DNA from 4 places in the Desulfovibrio sp. JC022 genome. Region 2 is predicted to be linked to each of the others. Evidence: predicted binding sites of a transcription regulator. Region 2 holds the regulator's gene; each other region holds the start of a gene.
The links. Region 2 encodes sigma-54, which starts transcription at its own class of promoters, with help from an activator protein. Its sites were predicted from a motif close to CTGGCACGGNNNNTGCTT; they were not measured.

Region 1 (3,943 bases), on a different contig from region 2:
GGCTTCCAGTTCAGCCAGATGTGCAGGATGGAGATAACAAGGAAAAGAACTCCGGTGCAGATATGGATGTCGCCCCATTGTTCCTTGCTCAGGCCGAAAAGGGTCCAGTCCGCCCAATAGGCTACGCGGCCCTGTGGTACAATATATAGGACTACGCTGGTAATAATCAGGACTATGAACGAAAAGAAGCTGGTCAGGGATGTGATTTTTCTAAACATACAATTCTCCTTTGATTTGCTCTGATATTAGTAGCTTAAATAGTCCTGAATGTGGAAGATTATTTAATAAAAAAAGGAGGACCAAGCAGTCCTCCTTTTTACCCGTTTTCCTGTAATTAAGTGTAGATGAACGTTATTTAAAGGGTTTTAGGAACCTTGGCCCGGACATCCGCCGGCGGGGCAGTTGCCCTGCCGAGAGTTACCGCAGCCTCTGCCGCCCTTACCGAATCCCTGCCCCATGGGCGGGAAGGTCAGGCCGGTTTCTTTTTCTATTTCTTCAGCCATTTTGTTGTGTTCTGCGTAAAGCTTATTCCGTACTTCGGTGAGTTCCTTTACCAGAGCATGGATGGTATCCTTGTCTGCTTTGCCGGACTCTACCAGAGCGTTGAGTTCAGTGTGTTTTGCCCACTGATCGCTTTTCAGGGTCTGGAATGTGGATTCATATTTTTTGATGATGTCCTGCACCTGCTGTTGTTTTTCAGGTGTCAGTTGCTCATATGCAGCCCAGTTACCATTGTGGTAGCCGGTATTCCGGTAACCGTTGCGTGCCATGGCGACAGAAGCTACTGCCAGAACCAGCACGACGATCAGCGGAATCAGAGTTTTTCTCTTCATATGATCTCCTGATGCGGTTAAAAGTTGTTGCCCTCTCAGTCTGTCATAAAGCATGTGGCGTGCCAAAACTGGAAGGTTAGTATAATCAGTGTGTTATGCTGTTTTGTGCAAGAGTTGGGATAGGTGTAAGTGCAAAGTGTATGTGCAGGTGATTGCACAAGAAGTGCACGCTCACCTGCATTAAGCTTAAATCTTCTAGAAGATGACAGATTTAAAGCGTGGAAAGAGATTGGTAGTACTTTATTAAAATTAAAAAAGGAGGCCCGGGGAGGGGCCTCCTTATAACAGGGGGAAGGAGTGTTCTATTTCTATGCAGGGGATGATGAAATTATTTATCTAGCTTAAGAGTTCCAGTGCCCTCTATTGTCATTGTTATGTCTGCGTCCTTTGCGGGTACCGTCGTCATCAAAGCCGCGACCGCCTCCGAAACCGCGCATGGGCATATCAATGCCGGTGGCTGCTTCGAGTTCTTCATTGACCTGTTTGCGGAGGTCATAGCCCTTGGTCCTGAGTTCTACCATTTCTTTGACCAGCTTGCTGATAGTTTTCTGGTCGGCCTTGCCGGAATCGACCAGTGCGTTCAATTCGGTGCGCTTAGCCCACATCTGGGTTTTGATGGTCTGGAATTCGTCTTGATGCTTCTGGAAGATGGCTTTTACTTCCAGCTGTTTTTCAGGGGTAAGCTGTTCGAAGATCTGGCGGGGACCGTTATGGTATCCATTGTGGTCGTTTCTGTGGTTGCCCCCGCGGGCCATTGCTGTTCCGGCCATGGCCATTACCATAATTGCTACTACGGGAATCACGATTTTCTTTTTCATGGTTCTCTCCTTGGAGTTGTATGAGTTCTTGTTGTCTCGTAATTCTCCTAAAGCACAGGCCGTGCCATTTTACGTAAGATGTTAAACCTTTTGAATTTATGGTTAAATGTATACTTTTTTAGTCTGAAAATGAATATGCAAAGATCTGCGCAAGCCTGCACATCTTGTGCATTATAAATGTAAAAATGCACTTATAAAACTTAATGTTTCTAAAGAGTTCTGCCGTCTTCCAGTAAAATAGTATCCTTAGCCATGCTGGCATGGACCCGCTCGTGGGTGACCATGGCAATGGTCAATCCCTCATCATTGAGATCCTGAAGGATTCCCATGATTTCATTGCCTGTAGCTTTGTCCAGACTGCCGCACGGTTCGTCGGCAAAGAGGATTGAGGGTGACTTTACGAGAGCTCTTGCAATGGCTACCCGCTGCTGCTCGCCCCCGGAAAGCTGTCCCGGAAGGCGGTTCTCTTTACCCTTTAAGCCGACCCGCTCAAGGCAGGTCCGTCCGTGCTCCAGCAGTTGTTCGTTTGCTGGTCGCAGACTGTCCAGAAAGGGCAGGAGTACATTTTCGTGGGCGGTCAGGTAAGGGAGCAGGTGGTGCGACTGAAAGATAATGGAGAATTCATCTTTCCTGAGCCTGTCGATTTCAGAGCCGGACAGAGAAGTTATTTCACGGTCTTTGAAGTAAACTGTTCCCTGTTCAGGGCGGAGCAGGCTGGAGATAACGCTTAGCAGGGTTGATTTACCGGAGCCGGAGCGGCCGACAATGGAGGTGAATCCATTTTCAGGGATAGTGATTGAAACATCGTCCAGTACAGTTACAGCTGTGGGACCTTCACCATAACTATGGGTAATTGATTCTGTTTTAAGCATAGTTGTCCTTACAGTGAAACAAGGGTTCTTGATGGATCAACGCGGGTAGCGCGAAGTGACGGGATAGTGGCTGAGAGAACAGCCAGTCCTGAAACAGCCAGAAAAGTGATTCCGAAGGCAAGTGGGTCAAAAACTATTTCTGCTTCCCCCATATTCAGGTTCTTGAGGATTTCTCCGCTGGCAAAGAAACCACCCAGATAACCTAGAATTCCTGAGATACAACCCATGAGCAGTGCCTCAAGGCAGAAGATGGAAAAGACCGATCCTGTGGAAAATCCCAGCGAGCGCATGAGACCGATTTCGGTTTTGCGTTCATTTACTGCCGAGAAAATGGAAAGTCCGATCATGAAGCAGGCGGTGAGCAGGATCACTCCGCTAACAGTCCAAGCCATTTGATTTACAAAGCTGATGGCGGACATGCGTTGCTTAACCACATGTTGCAGGGCTTTCACTTCCGCACCGGGGACTACTTTGACGATCTGCTGTACTATTTCATCAATGGGGCATCCGGCACATAGTGCGGCTACTTCAATGAAATGAACGGCTCCGGGCCGTCCTACGCTGTTACGCAGCAGGTCGATATCCATAAAGATCACGTTATCATCCTCGGTTCCGGTGGGGTCGAGGATTCCGGCTGTCAGGAGTTTGTTTCCTTCTATCTCAAGTGTTTCTTCAGGTTTTATTCCTAATTTGCGGGCGGCATTGAAACCGAGCAGGATTTCATTTTGATTTTCCGGGAAGCGGCCCAGCGGATACCAGTGTGTTTTGATACTTAATTCATCAGCCATGCTGACCCCGACCACTGCCACCTGTTGACCTTTAATCTTCGAAATAGCAGCGAATTTGGGCGCAACAGCACTGAGCCGTTCTTTCAATTCAATGGACCGGATCGATTTCAGTACCGGAGTCCCGTCAAGCTCATGTGATCCGTAGGCCACGTTGCCGAGGTCCAGACCGCCGTAGCTGACCGAGAGGGATTCGGTCTTCGGGGTGATCAGTATGTTGGCCCCGAATTTACTCATTTTTTCTTCAAGGCTGTTGCCCACTACGGTGGAAAGAAGCTGGATGGAAACCACGGACATTACTCCCACGGTGAATACCGCGCAGAGCAGTATTGTGCGCAAGGGTCTTCGTCCAAGGTTACGCAGGGGGATAGTGAAAAGGTTCATGTGTTGCGCTCCTTAGAAATATATGGCCCCGGATCTGACAGCATCCAGTGAGATTACAAGCTTATCACCTTCAGTCCGTCTTTCCAGCGGTGAAGGATTGCAGCCGCCTTTGACCACATTTATGCGTGTGGAATGGAAGCGCATGCCGCAGTTGTTGCAGACCATAAAGTCCCCCTGCTGGGAATATCCCTTTTTGGAACGGTAGCAGACGTCGCAGGCATCAAAGGCCGCCCTGATGGTTCCGTCCTTGC
Region 2 (3,943 bases):
TCCTCCTTGTACAATAGCCCACAAACAAAATTAGCAATGACCTGAGTTCATTGCTAATCTGATTTTCATTGATTCCGTAAGATTCCGGATCTAGCCGAGACCGAGAAGTTTAAGCAAATCCTGCTTATCCCCGGTATCAATAAACGCCTGCCGGAAAGCTTCATCTTTAAGCTGCCGGGAAATCTGCGCCAGCACCTTCAAATGAGCACCGGCCCCCTGCTCGGGGGCCAGTACCATAAAGAATATCTTACATGGCTGCATGTCCAGAGATTCAAAGTCGACTCCCTCGCTGGAGCGGCCGACAACTACGACAATCTCTTCAAGACATTCCAGTTTACCGTGGGGGATGGCTATGCCATCCCCGATTCCGGTTGTTCCAAGTTTTTCACGATCATTAAGGACCTTAAGGGCATTTTCCACATCCACTTCCAGACCTGCGTCCTTGAGGGTGGAAACCATTTCTTTCAGAACTTCACTCTTATCAGAGGCCTGTAGTTCATGAACAACAAGGTCCTTCGCCAAATTATCAGTTATATTCATCAGTTAGTATCCCGGGTCAATTAAACCGAAATCGCCATTATTGCGGCGGTAGATTACATTTATAGCTTCGTTATCCGCATTGCGGAATACGAGGAATTCATGGTCGAGAGTCTGAAGCTGCTCTGCGGCTTCATCAATACTCATAGGCTTGGGAACAAAAGAGTCGGACTCGACAATTACAGGTTCCCTGTACTCTTCCTCTCCATAGCTGAGAATATCCATACGGGCAGGAGCTGCGTCCTTACGCCTGTGACTTCTCATCTTTTCATTTGCGCGGCGAAGCTGGGCTTCTAGCTTGTCCAGAACCATATCCACGGTGGAATACATGTCCTCGGACACTTCGTAAGCTGAGACATGTAAATGGTCGGAGGTAAAAACTACTTCCGCAACATGCCTGAACTTATCAACTGACAGATTCACCTGCATATCAGTATTGTCAGGGTTGCTGACGTACTTTACCAACTTGGAGAAACGGCTGTTTGCATATTCCTTAAGATGTTCGGATGCGTCGAAATTCTTAAAAGTAAATGCTACGTTCATAAAGAGCCTCCTTAGTAAGGGGTGAATATGCGTTGATTTCTCCGGACTACATTAGAATACCTTTTTCCTCTTGGATGAGGAGAGTATCCCCATTGCAGTCCTGTACTTGGCTACGGTCCTTCTGGCTATATTGACTTCCAGCTTCTCTTTGAGAATCTCAGCAATCTTCTCGTCGCTGAGGGGCTTCTTTCCGTCCTCTTCGCCGATCAACTTTTTGATCGTCGCCTTGACGGACTCGGAACCGACCTGAGATCCGTCATCCAGACCGAGAGCACTATTAAAAAAGAACTTAAGTTCATAGATTCCATGCGGAGTAGAAACATACTTATTAGTAGTGATTCGACTCACAGTGGATTCATGCATCTCGATGTCTTCCGCAACCTCCTTAAGGATAAGCGGTTTTAACTTGGTGACACCGTGGGCGAAAAATTCGCGCTGAAACCTCACTATGGATTCAAGAACTTTATATAAGGTGCGCTGCCGCTGGTACAGGCTCTTCATCAGCCATTGTGCGGAACGCATCTTGTCCTGAAAATATTCCTTATCATCTCCCTTGGTTGATGCCAACGTCTCCACATAAAAAGCATTCATCTGCAATTTAGGAAGACCGTCTTCGTTCAGAACTATGACAAAATCACCATCATATTCATAAACATAAGCATCCGGGCTGACATAGAAAGAGTCTCCACCTGAAAAACTTGCTCCGGGCAATGGATCAAGTGTCTGCATCAGATCAAGGTAACTCTTTAAATCCTCCATGCTGAGCTTGAACTTCCGAGCCAGCGGCTTGTAGCGTTTCTTCTCAAGATCATCCAGATGGTCCCGGACCAACGAGACCAGAATCGGATCATCATCAAGCTTCAATGCTTCCAGCTGGATAAGCAGACATTCCTGCGGAGTCCTTGCCGCCACGCCTACCGGATCGAAACGCTGGATGCGGTGAAGCACCTTTTCCACGTCTTCGATTTCAGCATAGCATGTTTCACATACTTCTTCCAAGTCTATCCGTAAAAAACCTCCCGAACTTAAATTACCCATAAGGCATTCGCCGATGGTCTTTTCTTCGTCGGTAAAATCAGAGAGGCTCATCTGCCAATGCAGATGCCCTTCAAGAGAAGCCGTCTTGGTCAGACGCGTTTCAAATGAAGTTCCTTCTTCATAAGATTCAGACTCGCGGGAAGCAGACTGCTTTGATGTGCTGGAGAATTCACCGAGATAGTTTTCCCACTCGGCTTCCTTGGAAATTTGTGCCTCTTCGGCCGTAGCGGTGCCTGCATCAGCATCAGCAGCGTCAGTTCTCTCCTGCGCTTCAGCTTCTTCAAGAATAGGATTCTCCATAAGCTCCTGATGGACACTATCCACCAGTTCCAGACGGGAGAGCTGCAACAACTTGATCGCCTGCTGCAACTGAGGAGTCATAACCAGCTGTTGAGTAAGCTTTAATTGTTGTCTAAGTTCCAATCCCATATATTCAGGCCACCTTATATTAGTCTCAAACTCAATTTATTTCAGTTAGTTGCACACCAAAGCAATAAAAAAAAATTTTATTAAACCTCAGCCTTGATTTGACTATGCCACATCCCATTACAAGATGCAACAAAGACCTCTGAATTATCTGATATTTAAGGATTTTTTACATACAGAATTTGTATATGAAAAAAGTGTACCAATGTTCGGGCAGACTGTAAATCAACAATGCCAAAATTAATCAAACTTTAGCCCAAAAAAGAGCCGGACTTCAAAAAATGAAGCCCGGCCTGAAAAACAAAATTAGCGTAAAAAACGACTACAAACTAAAACTATCACCCAGATAAAGCCTGCGTGCCTTGGTGTTCTTCACAATATTTTCCGGTGAACCGTTAAGGATAACCCTACCCTCGTAAACAAGATAGGCCCGGTCACAGATGGAGAGTGTTTCACGCACGTTGTGGTCAGAGATCAGAATTCCCAGCCCCATATCTTTCAGTGAAGAAATGATGTCCTGAATATCAATTACTGCGATGGGATCAATCCCCGCAAAGGGTTCGTCAAGCAGAATGAACTTCGGATTGTTAATCATGGCCCGTGCAATCTCAAGACGGCGGCGCTCACCACCGGAAAGATACATGGCCTTCTGGTCTGCCAAACGCAGAATACCCAGTTGGTCAAGCAGTTCATCCGCCCTTTTCGGCACATCTTTACCGGAAAGACCGGTATGTTCGATTATGATTTCAAGATTCTTACGCACGGAAAGTTTCTTGAAAATGGAGCTTTCCTGCGGAAGATAACTGATCCCCTGACGTGCCCGCTCATGCAGGGGCAATCTGGTTATCTGCTTTTTATTAAGATAGACATCCCCGGAAGTAGGTTTGACCACCCCCACAAGCATATAGAATGTTGTGGTTTTCCCCGCTCCGTTAGGACCAAGCAGCCCCACAACCTCGCCCTCGCGCACGGTCAGCCCAATTCCGCGGACGACCTCCTTAGGTCCGTAGCACTTGACCAGTTTCTTGGCGATAATCGAAGACATAACTTCCTTTTTGATGCGCTACGCGCTTTTGATGAAATGATTTTGCCTCCGGCAGCCCTGCCGGGGGCCTCAAACCCTTTGAAAAGGGTTTAAGAATCCCAAACTTTTTTAATAGGGCTTCGCCGCTATAAACGCTTAATCATCATTAAATCATACAGACTAAGGCGAAACATTTTTCGGAGTATAAAAAATAGCCTCAATGGGTTTGTTACCGCCGACAACTTCAGCACGATTATCTTTCAGATAAAACTTAATCTCTTCACCCTGAATATTGTTGGGACCGTCCTGCAACTCGGCATTCCCATTCATATAAATAATGGAATCGCCCACAACATAAGTCAGTTTGTCGCAATG
Region 3 (3,943 bases), on a different contig from region 2:
CTGAATCCATGCCCTTTCCGGTCTGGGATCGGTTCTCCCAAAGAATGCGGCAGAACTCTTCACCCGCGGCAGGAAGCACATCTTCCCTGAATTCATTAACCAGCCGCCTGAACGATTCATCGCGCCCGGCAATAAAACGCAGATCCAGAAGCGAGGCCAGCACCTTGAAATCGGACTTTGCCAATTCAAGATTCTGCTCCACAGAACGCACCCCGTGCCCCACATCAAACTTCAGGTCCCAGAGAGGATGAAAAAGAAAAGAAGCCAGCTCTTCAAGATCGTCATGAGCCGAGAGTTCAGTAAGGATAAGAACATCGATATCAGAAAAGGGAGCCAGTTGCCCGCGTCCGTAGCCGCCAACAGCCACAATAGAAAGATCTTCATGGGAAGATAGAATTCCTGCGAAAACCGCCTCCCTGATACGTGCCCTGAAATAACCGTCCACCAGCTCGCACATCTGCTGCGGAAAATCCCGCGGCATGCTTTTAGCGCATGCCGCGAGAAGTATTTCGCGTCCCGCCAGCAAGCGGTCTATGGAAGATTCAGGGATATTTCCGGCATTCATTTAAATGGCATCCGGCCCGGTCTCACCGGTGCGGATACGCACAACTTCTTCAACCGGGATAACAAATATCTTGCCGTCACCGACTTTTCCGGTTTTGGCTGCTTCACTGACCGCGTCAATGACTTCGGGAACCCGGTCAGCATCAACCACAATCTCAACCTTGGTCTTGGCAATGAAATCCACCTGATACTCGGCACCACGGTAGACTTCCTTGTGCCCTCCCTGACGTCCGAAACCTTTAACGTCAGTAACGGTCATGCCCTTGAGACCAAGAGCGGCAATGGCATCCTTCACATCATCGACCTTAAAAGGCCTTACAATTATTTCAATCTTTCTCATAAGAATTTATCCTGTCTTAACTATTAAGGAGTGCAGAGGGGGTTACCCCCTCTGCCCGCCGGAACCGAAATCAAATAATCAAAAAACGCGAAGCGCATCATCTTAATTCTAAATCTGGTATCCGGCTTCGCTGTGCTCCGAGACATCCAGCCCGGAGACTTCATCTTCCTCGGAAGGGCGCAAGCCGTAAAATTTATCGATCAGTTTAAACAGAACCCAGCTGACCGCAAAGCAGTATCCCCAAGTGGCGATACAGGATTCGATCTGAATCCAAAGCTGGGAAGCGTTACCATAGAACAGACCTTCCGCGCCTATGCTGGCAAAAAGCCCGGTGGCAATGGCACCGTAAGTTCCACCGAGACCGTGGATACCAACAACATCGAGAGAGTCATCATAGCCGAATTTTGTTTTCATGAGTACACCGCCGTAGCAGACCATACCACCGCCAAAACCAATGACAATTGAAGCCATGGGAGTGACAAATCCCGCAGCCGGAGTAATGGCCACCAGCCCGGCAACAGCACCTGATGCCGCACCGAGAGTTGTAGGTTTGCCGCCATGCATGGCTTCAACCAGCAACCAACCGAGAACCGCGGCAGCCGCAGCAAGATGAGTGGTAACAAAAGCATTGGCAGCCAGACCGTTGGCAGCAAGAGCGGAGCCGGCATTGAAGCCGAACCAGCCGAACCAGAGCATCCCGGCACCGAGCAGGGTCATGGGCAGGTTGTGGGGGATGAAAGGTTCACGTCCGTATCCTTTACGTTTGCCCATGACCAGACAGCCGGCAAGGGCTGCTGCTGCGGAACTCATGTGCACAACCGCACCGCCCGCGAAATCAAGGGCACCGTGATCCCCCATCCAGCCGCCGCCCCAGACCCAGTGGCACATGGGAGCATAAACAAGAACAACCCAGAAAGATGAAAAGACAAGCAAAGCCCCGAACTTCATACGCTCGGCAAAGGCCCCGGTGATCAGCGCGGGAGTGATAACCGCGAACATGCACTGAAATATCATGAATAAAAGATGAGGCAGGTTGTCGGCAGGACTCCCGGCTGTATCCATACCCACGCCGTTAAGGGCAAAGAAATCCATACCGCCGATGAGTCCGCCAATATCTGTACCAAAAGAAAGTGAATAACCGACTACAGTCCAGATGATCGAAACCAGCCCAAGCATGATAAAACTCTGCATAATTGTCGCCAGCACATTTTTGCTGCGCACCATACCGCCATAAAAAAGAGCCAGCCCCGGCGTCATGAACATGACCAGAGCCGCACAAATAAGAATGAAAGAAGTATCCGCCGAATTCATTTTTTGTTAACCCCTGCTGTTTTGAATCTGTTGTTTTTACATTTATGTCTTTCAGACAATGTTTTTTAGCCACTGTTTTTACAATTTTAGAAAATCAACCCTTCAAAAATGCATTTCTCATACTAGCCAAGCACTCTTTGTGCCAAAACAAGCGGATTAAACAAAAAAACAACCCAAAAAAACCACATAAAACATTTTTGCAAAAACAAGAGTAAAACCAATAAAGCTAAATAGAACTAAAAAACAATTTTAAAAAACACACAAAGCAAACCTTCTCAATTAATTCTTTCGCCCTACACACAAAACAAGCAATGACAACAGCGATTGACATCATATATAATATGATACACCTTCAACTAAATGAGATTGAATATCAAACACAGAGAGAACACATGAAAACAACAAAAACAATCGCACTGAGCATACTTGCCCTACTGCTGACCTGCTCAACAGTTTCGGCAGCAAAACTTCAAACAACAGTATCCATCGCACCCTTGAAATATTTTGTGGAGAAAATCGGAGGAGAAAAAGTAAAAGCAAATATCATGGTCAAACCGGGAAGCAGCCCGGCCACCTATGAACCGCAACCTCGCCAGATGGCCCTGCTAAGCAAATCAGAAATATACTTTGCTATCGGAGTACCTTTTGAGCGGGCATGGATCCCGCGCTTCAGATCTGCCAATGACAAACTCGAGATTATAAACCTTGGAAAAACTGTTGTTCATCAGACCATGAAAACACACGTTCATGACGAAGACGAACACAAACACCACAACGAACACGAAACAACCCAAATAACCGATCCGCACGTATGGCTTTCACCGCCACTGGTCAGAATCATCAGCCAGCAGATTAGAGACGTTTTGATTGAGCATGATCCCGCAAACACAGAAGCATACACCAGCAACTACCTGAATTTTGCAGCAGAAATAAACAAGCTGGATTCAGAATTACTGAACATATTCACCCCAAAAGGAGAAAGATTCAGTTTTATGGTCTACCACCCTTCATGGGGATACTTTGCCCGCACCTACGGCCTGAACCAGATCCCCATTGAACTTGAAGGCAAAGAACCAAGCCCCAAGGAACTGACTCAGCTGATAAAGTTTGCAAAGAAGAATTCAGTAAAAGCCATTTTTATCCAGCCCCAATTCTCACAAAAAAGCGCACGCGCCATAGCAAGCTCCATAGGAGCGGAAACATTGACTGCCGATCCGCTGGCCGAAGACTGGGCCGAAAACCTACGTCGCACCGCCGCAACTTTTATAAAAGAACGTTAAAAACAAAAATCCCGTTCGTCAGCTGACGAACGGGATTTTTCAAGGCGATTTTCCGACTGCTACAGCCGGACACAAAACTATTTAAAAACTAAGAACTCCCATCAAAGCAGTCATTACTGCAAATGGAGCGCGAAGTTTTATGGAAAAAGAACTCGTTACCGGCATTTCAGCCGAAAGTTTGCTGCGCAAGTCTTTAAATGCCAGATCCATCTCACGGTTATTATCCAACCTCTCTTTTCTGGCCTGCTTGGCTTCAGTTCTTAAGAGGGCCATATCTTCACGGTGCATGGACATAAGAGTTTCAACACTACTCATCAGGTCATCTCCATATATTCGAGGAATTGCGTCGAATTTGCATTTGAAAAGTTTATGGACCGGAGAGCCCGGAGGGGTCGGGGAGGTGGAGTGGGCTCTCCGGTCCATACTTGACTAACAAGCTACTCTCCAT
Region 4 (3,943 bases), on a different contig from region 2:
GCCCCGCCTTCCCCTTCGATACGTCCCTTGGAGCGATTAAGGGCGCGGACAAGTATATCAGTAACAGCAGACTCAAAATTCAGATCAGGTTCTTCTTTAAAAATTGAACACTGCCCGGGCAGATTGGACAACTCAAAACTCAACGGCAGCCCACGCTGCGTTATGACAGCCCTCTCAATAACATTCTCAAGCTCACGAACATTTCCCGGCCAGTTGTAATCGAGCAGGCTGTCCACAGCTCCGGGAGCCAGCACGGGAAGAATCTCCAGACTCATCTCCCCGGCAATTTTTTTGATAAAATGAGCCGTAAGCGGGGGAATATCACTCCTGCGCAATCTCAACGGCGGAATTGTAATAGGAAAAACATTGAGTCTGAAAAACAGATCCTGCCGGAATGCTCCCAGTTCCACCAATTCTGCTAGATTGCGGTGGGTTGCGGCAACAACCCGCACATCTGCAACTCGAGGCTTGCTCCCGCCTACGCGCTCAAAGCTGCCGTCCTGCAAAACATGCAGGAACCTTGTTTGGGCCTCAAGGGAAAGTTCGCCGATCTCATCCAGAAAAATTGTCCCGCCACGGGCACGCTCAAAATAGCCCGCAGCATCTTTAGCTGCACCGGTAAAAGCACCCTTGCGGTGTCCAAAGAGAGCACTTTCCAGCAGGGTAGCAGGAATCCCCCCGCAATTAACCTTAACAAAAGGCCCCTCGCTCTGACCGGACAGGCGGTGAATAGCACCGGCCAGAACTTCTTTACCGGTACCGGTTTCACCCAGCAGCAAAACAGGGGCCTGCGTCGGCGCAACCTGCGTGCAGGAATCGAAAGCATCCTTAAGCCCTCCGTCTGAACCGACCACCCCATGGTCAGGAGTACTGTTCAATCCCCCCTGCAAAAGGCTGGTCCGGTCGGCAAGGCTGGCCCGCAACCGGATGCATTCCCGAAAATTTAAAAACTGTGAAACAACGCAGGCTATTGTATCGTGCAATAAGGCCATTAAGGCACCGTGTTCATGGGTGTATAAGACTCCCGGCGCAGCAGTTAAAGCAACCGAACCGAGATAGACCCCGTCACGGCAGAGATCCAGAACCAGACTGGGGGAATCCGGGGTTCCGAGATCAAGGCCCAACTGCTGGGCCATTACCGAATCTTCAAGACGGTCAATGATCTCATACGGCTGCTGCGGGTCAATGTACTCAATACTTGCCGAAGCAATCTCACGGGCCTCGGGCGTAAGCACCGTGGTTTTATTTATTTCAGGAGATGAATCAACTGTGGCATCAACAACTGTTTCAATAATCCCCAACCCCTCATCAAATAGATGGAGGCTGATGTAATCAGCCGGAATATAATTTTGCAAAACTATCAGGCAATCCTGAAAAGCAAATCTTATTTCAGGATTCTTGAGTAAAGCCCTGTTCGCGGCAATCTGAAATTCATGATCTCGAAGCTCGTTCATTTTCCCCTCCAGCCTAAATCTTCAGCAACCTCTTAAATAAAGTAGTTTATTCCTACTCCAATTGAACTTTTTTTGGAAGAGGCGGCTTTCATGCCTTAAAACACTACAGGTTGCAAAACAACAACCAGTAAGTCTGCGTTGCAAAACTGCACAAAGTGATTACTCCCCGTTTTACTTGGATAAACCGGACTAGACCTATTTTTGTTTCCGAATTGCAACGTGAGGCCTATTTCCCACTAACGTCCTCCGAAAAACAAGCAGAGCTAAAAAGTTTTTATTTACAACACCTTATGAGGCTTGTTCATTTTGGCACACTCCATGCTCAAGGGAAAAGTAATTCGCCCACAATTGTGGTCAAAAATTTTCCACAGTAAACATAGAAGGAGAATCCAAATGGAATGTTGTCGTTCACCTCATGAGCAGATGCTCGAAGATAAGATTGCAGGTAAAGCTAACCCTTTTCGCGAAACTCACAAACGCGTTTTCAAAATTCTTGATACCATCGAGAATCAGAAGCCCGCCATTGATGTTGAGCGCGCTCTTTACTTCACCAAGTCCATGGAAAAAACCGAAGGCCAGCCCCTGATCCTGCGCTGGGCCAAGGCCATGAAGAATGTTGCAGAAAACATCACTGTATACATTGATGATGACAACCTGCTCTGCGGTCGTGCCGGCTACCCCGGTCGTTACGGCATCCTTTACCCCGAACTGGACGGTGACTTCCTCGACATGGCTGTTGAAGAACTGCCCAAACGTTCCGGTTCTCCCTTCTCCATTACTGAAGAAGACGCTAAAATTGTTATCGAAGAAATCGCTCCTTTCTGGAAAGGTAAAACCTACCACGAAGCACTGAATCAGGCTCTGCCCGAAGACGTTCACGCTCTGACCTACGATGACCCTGAAGGTCTCATATCCCGCTTCATCGTTAACGAAACTTCTTCTTTCCGCTCCTCCCTGCAGTGGGTTCACGATTTCGAAAAGATCTTGAAACGTGGTTTCGGCGGCATCCGTGCTGAAGCACAGGAAAGACTCGACAACGTCGATACTTTCTCCCCCAAAGCCAACACTCAGGAAATTCCTTTCCTCGAAGCGATCATTATCATCTGCGACGCAGTAGTCCTTTGGGCTAACCGTCACGCTGATTTCGCTGCTGAAAAAGCTGCTGCTGAAACCGATCCTACCCGCAAAGCTGAACTGGAAACCATGGCTGCAATCTGCCGCAAGGTTCCCGAACAGCCTGCTACCAACTTTCACGAAGCTGTACAGTCTCAGTGGTTCACCCAGATGTTCTCCCGTCTCGAGCAGAAGACCGGTACCATCATCTCCAACGGCCGCATGGACCAGTACCTCTACCCCTACTACGAGCAGGATGTAGAAGCCGGTATCCTCACCGACGATCAGGCTATCGAATTCATCGAATGCATGTATGTAGGCATGGCTCAGTTCATCGACCTCTACATCTCCCCTCAGGGCGGCGCATTCAACGAAGGCTACGCACACTGGGAAGCAGTCACCGTCGGTGGCCAGACCAAAGACGGCGTTGATGCAACCAACGATCTCACCTACCTGTTCCTGCGTTCCAAACGTGAGTTCCCGCATCACTACCCCGACCTCGCTGCACGTATCCACGCACGTTCCCCCGAGCGTTTCCTTGCTGAAGTTGCTGAAACCATCAAAGAAGGTTCCGGTTTCCCGAAACTGATCAACGATGAAGAAGTAATTCCCCTGCACCTCTCCAAGGGCGCAAAGTTCGAAGAAATTTACGACTACGCTGTATCCGGTTGCGCAGAAATCAGAATGCCCAATCGCGACACCTACACTTCCGGTAACCCCTACATCAACTTCGCTGCAGCGGTTGAGATGGTTCTTTACAACGGAAAGATGCAGAAATACGGCGACAAGCAGCTCTCCATCGAAACCGGTGATCCTTGTTCTTTCAAAACTTGGGACGAGTTCTACGATGCTTACAAAGCACAGCATAACAACTTCCTGAAGAACGCCTTTGTTCAGCAGGCTAACGTTATCCGTCTGCGTAAAAACCACTTCGCAACACCTTTCGGTTCCGCAATGCACGACCTGTGCATGGAAAGCTGCACCGATCTGCACCAGCCCGACGTACCCGGCGGAATCGACCTCGGTTACTTCGAATTCATGGGCCTCGGTACTGTTGTTGACTCCCTCGTTGCCATCAAGAAGCTTGTCTTCGAAGACAAAGCTCTGACCATGGAACAGGTTATCGAAGCTTGTAAGTCAAACTTCGAAGGTCATGAAGACGTTCGCGCAATGCTCCAGAATATCCCCTGCTTCGGTAACAACGATCCTTACCCGGATTCCATTGCCAAAGAACTGGATGAACTCTGCGTAAGCTTTGCTAAGAAATACCAGATGGAACTCGGCGTACACCTCGACGTTCGTTACGTGCCTTTCACTTCCCACGTACCTTTCGGTAAAGTTGTATCCGCGACTCCTAACGGACGTTACGCATTCAC

Region 1: a site for sigma-54 is predicted at 1,702-1,719, ahead of FMS18_RS00190 (Spy/CpxP family protein refolding chaperone). Genes of this name have one in related genera too.
Region 3: a site for sigma-54 is predicted at 2,344-2,361, ahead of FMS18_RS06695 (ammonium transporter). Genes of this name have one in related genera too.
Region 4: a site for sigma-54 is predicted at 1,761-1,778, ahead of FMS18_RS06005 (glycyl radical protein). Genes of this name have one in related genera too.

Annotation. Positions count from the first base shown of each region.
Region 1 covers NZ_VOPZ01000001.1:38,608-42,550, forward strand. Annotated here, with positions in the region: gene FMS18_RS00180 (DUF4405 domain-containing protein) at 1-218, opposite strand, end outside; gene FMS18_RS00185 (Spy/CpxP family protein refolding chaperone) at 366-833, opposite strand; gene FMS18_RS00190 (Spy/CpxP family protein refolding chaperone) at 1,175-1,651, opposite strand; gene FMS18_RS00195 (ABC transporter ATP-binding protein) at 1,861-2,523, opposite strand; gene FMS18_RS00200 (ABC transporter permease) at 2,532-3,692, opposite strand; gene FMS18_RS00205 (DUF2318 domain-containing protein) at 3,705-3,943, opposite strand, start outside.
Region 2 covers NZ_VOPZ01000002.1:5,971-9,913, forward strand. Annotated here, with positions in the region: gene FMS18_RS02990 (PTS sugar transporter subunit IIA) at 91-540, opposite strand; gene raiA (ribosome-associated translation inhibitor RaiA) at 544-1,080, opposite strand; gene rpoN (RNA polymerase factor sigma-54) at 1,132-2,547, opposite strand; gene lptB (LPS export ABC transporter ATP-binding protein) at 2,867-3,589, opposite strand; gene FMS18_RS03010 (LptA/OstA family protein) at 3,749-3,943, opposite strand, start outside.
Region 3 covers NZ_VOPZ01000003.1:336,067-340,009, reverse strand. Annotated here, with positions in the region: gene FMS18_RS06705 (ACT domain-containing protein) at 1-565, opposite strand, end outside; gene FMS18_RS06700 (P-II family nitrogen regulator) at 566-904, opposite strand; gene FMS18_RS06695 (ammonium transporter) at 1,013-2,215, opposite strand; gene FMS18_RS06690 (metal ABC transporter solute-binding protein, Zn/Mn family) at 2,608-3,495, shown strand; gene FMS18_RS06685 (hypothetical protein) at 3,577-3,810, opposite strand.
Region 4 covers NZ_VOPZ01000003.1:170,343-174,285, forward strand. Annotated here, with positions in the region: gene FMS18_RS06000 (sigma-54-dependent Fis family transcriptional regulator) at 1-1,454, opposite strand, end outside; gene FMS18_RS06005 (glycyl radical protein) at 1,848-3,943, shown strand, end outside.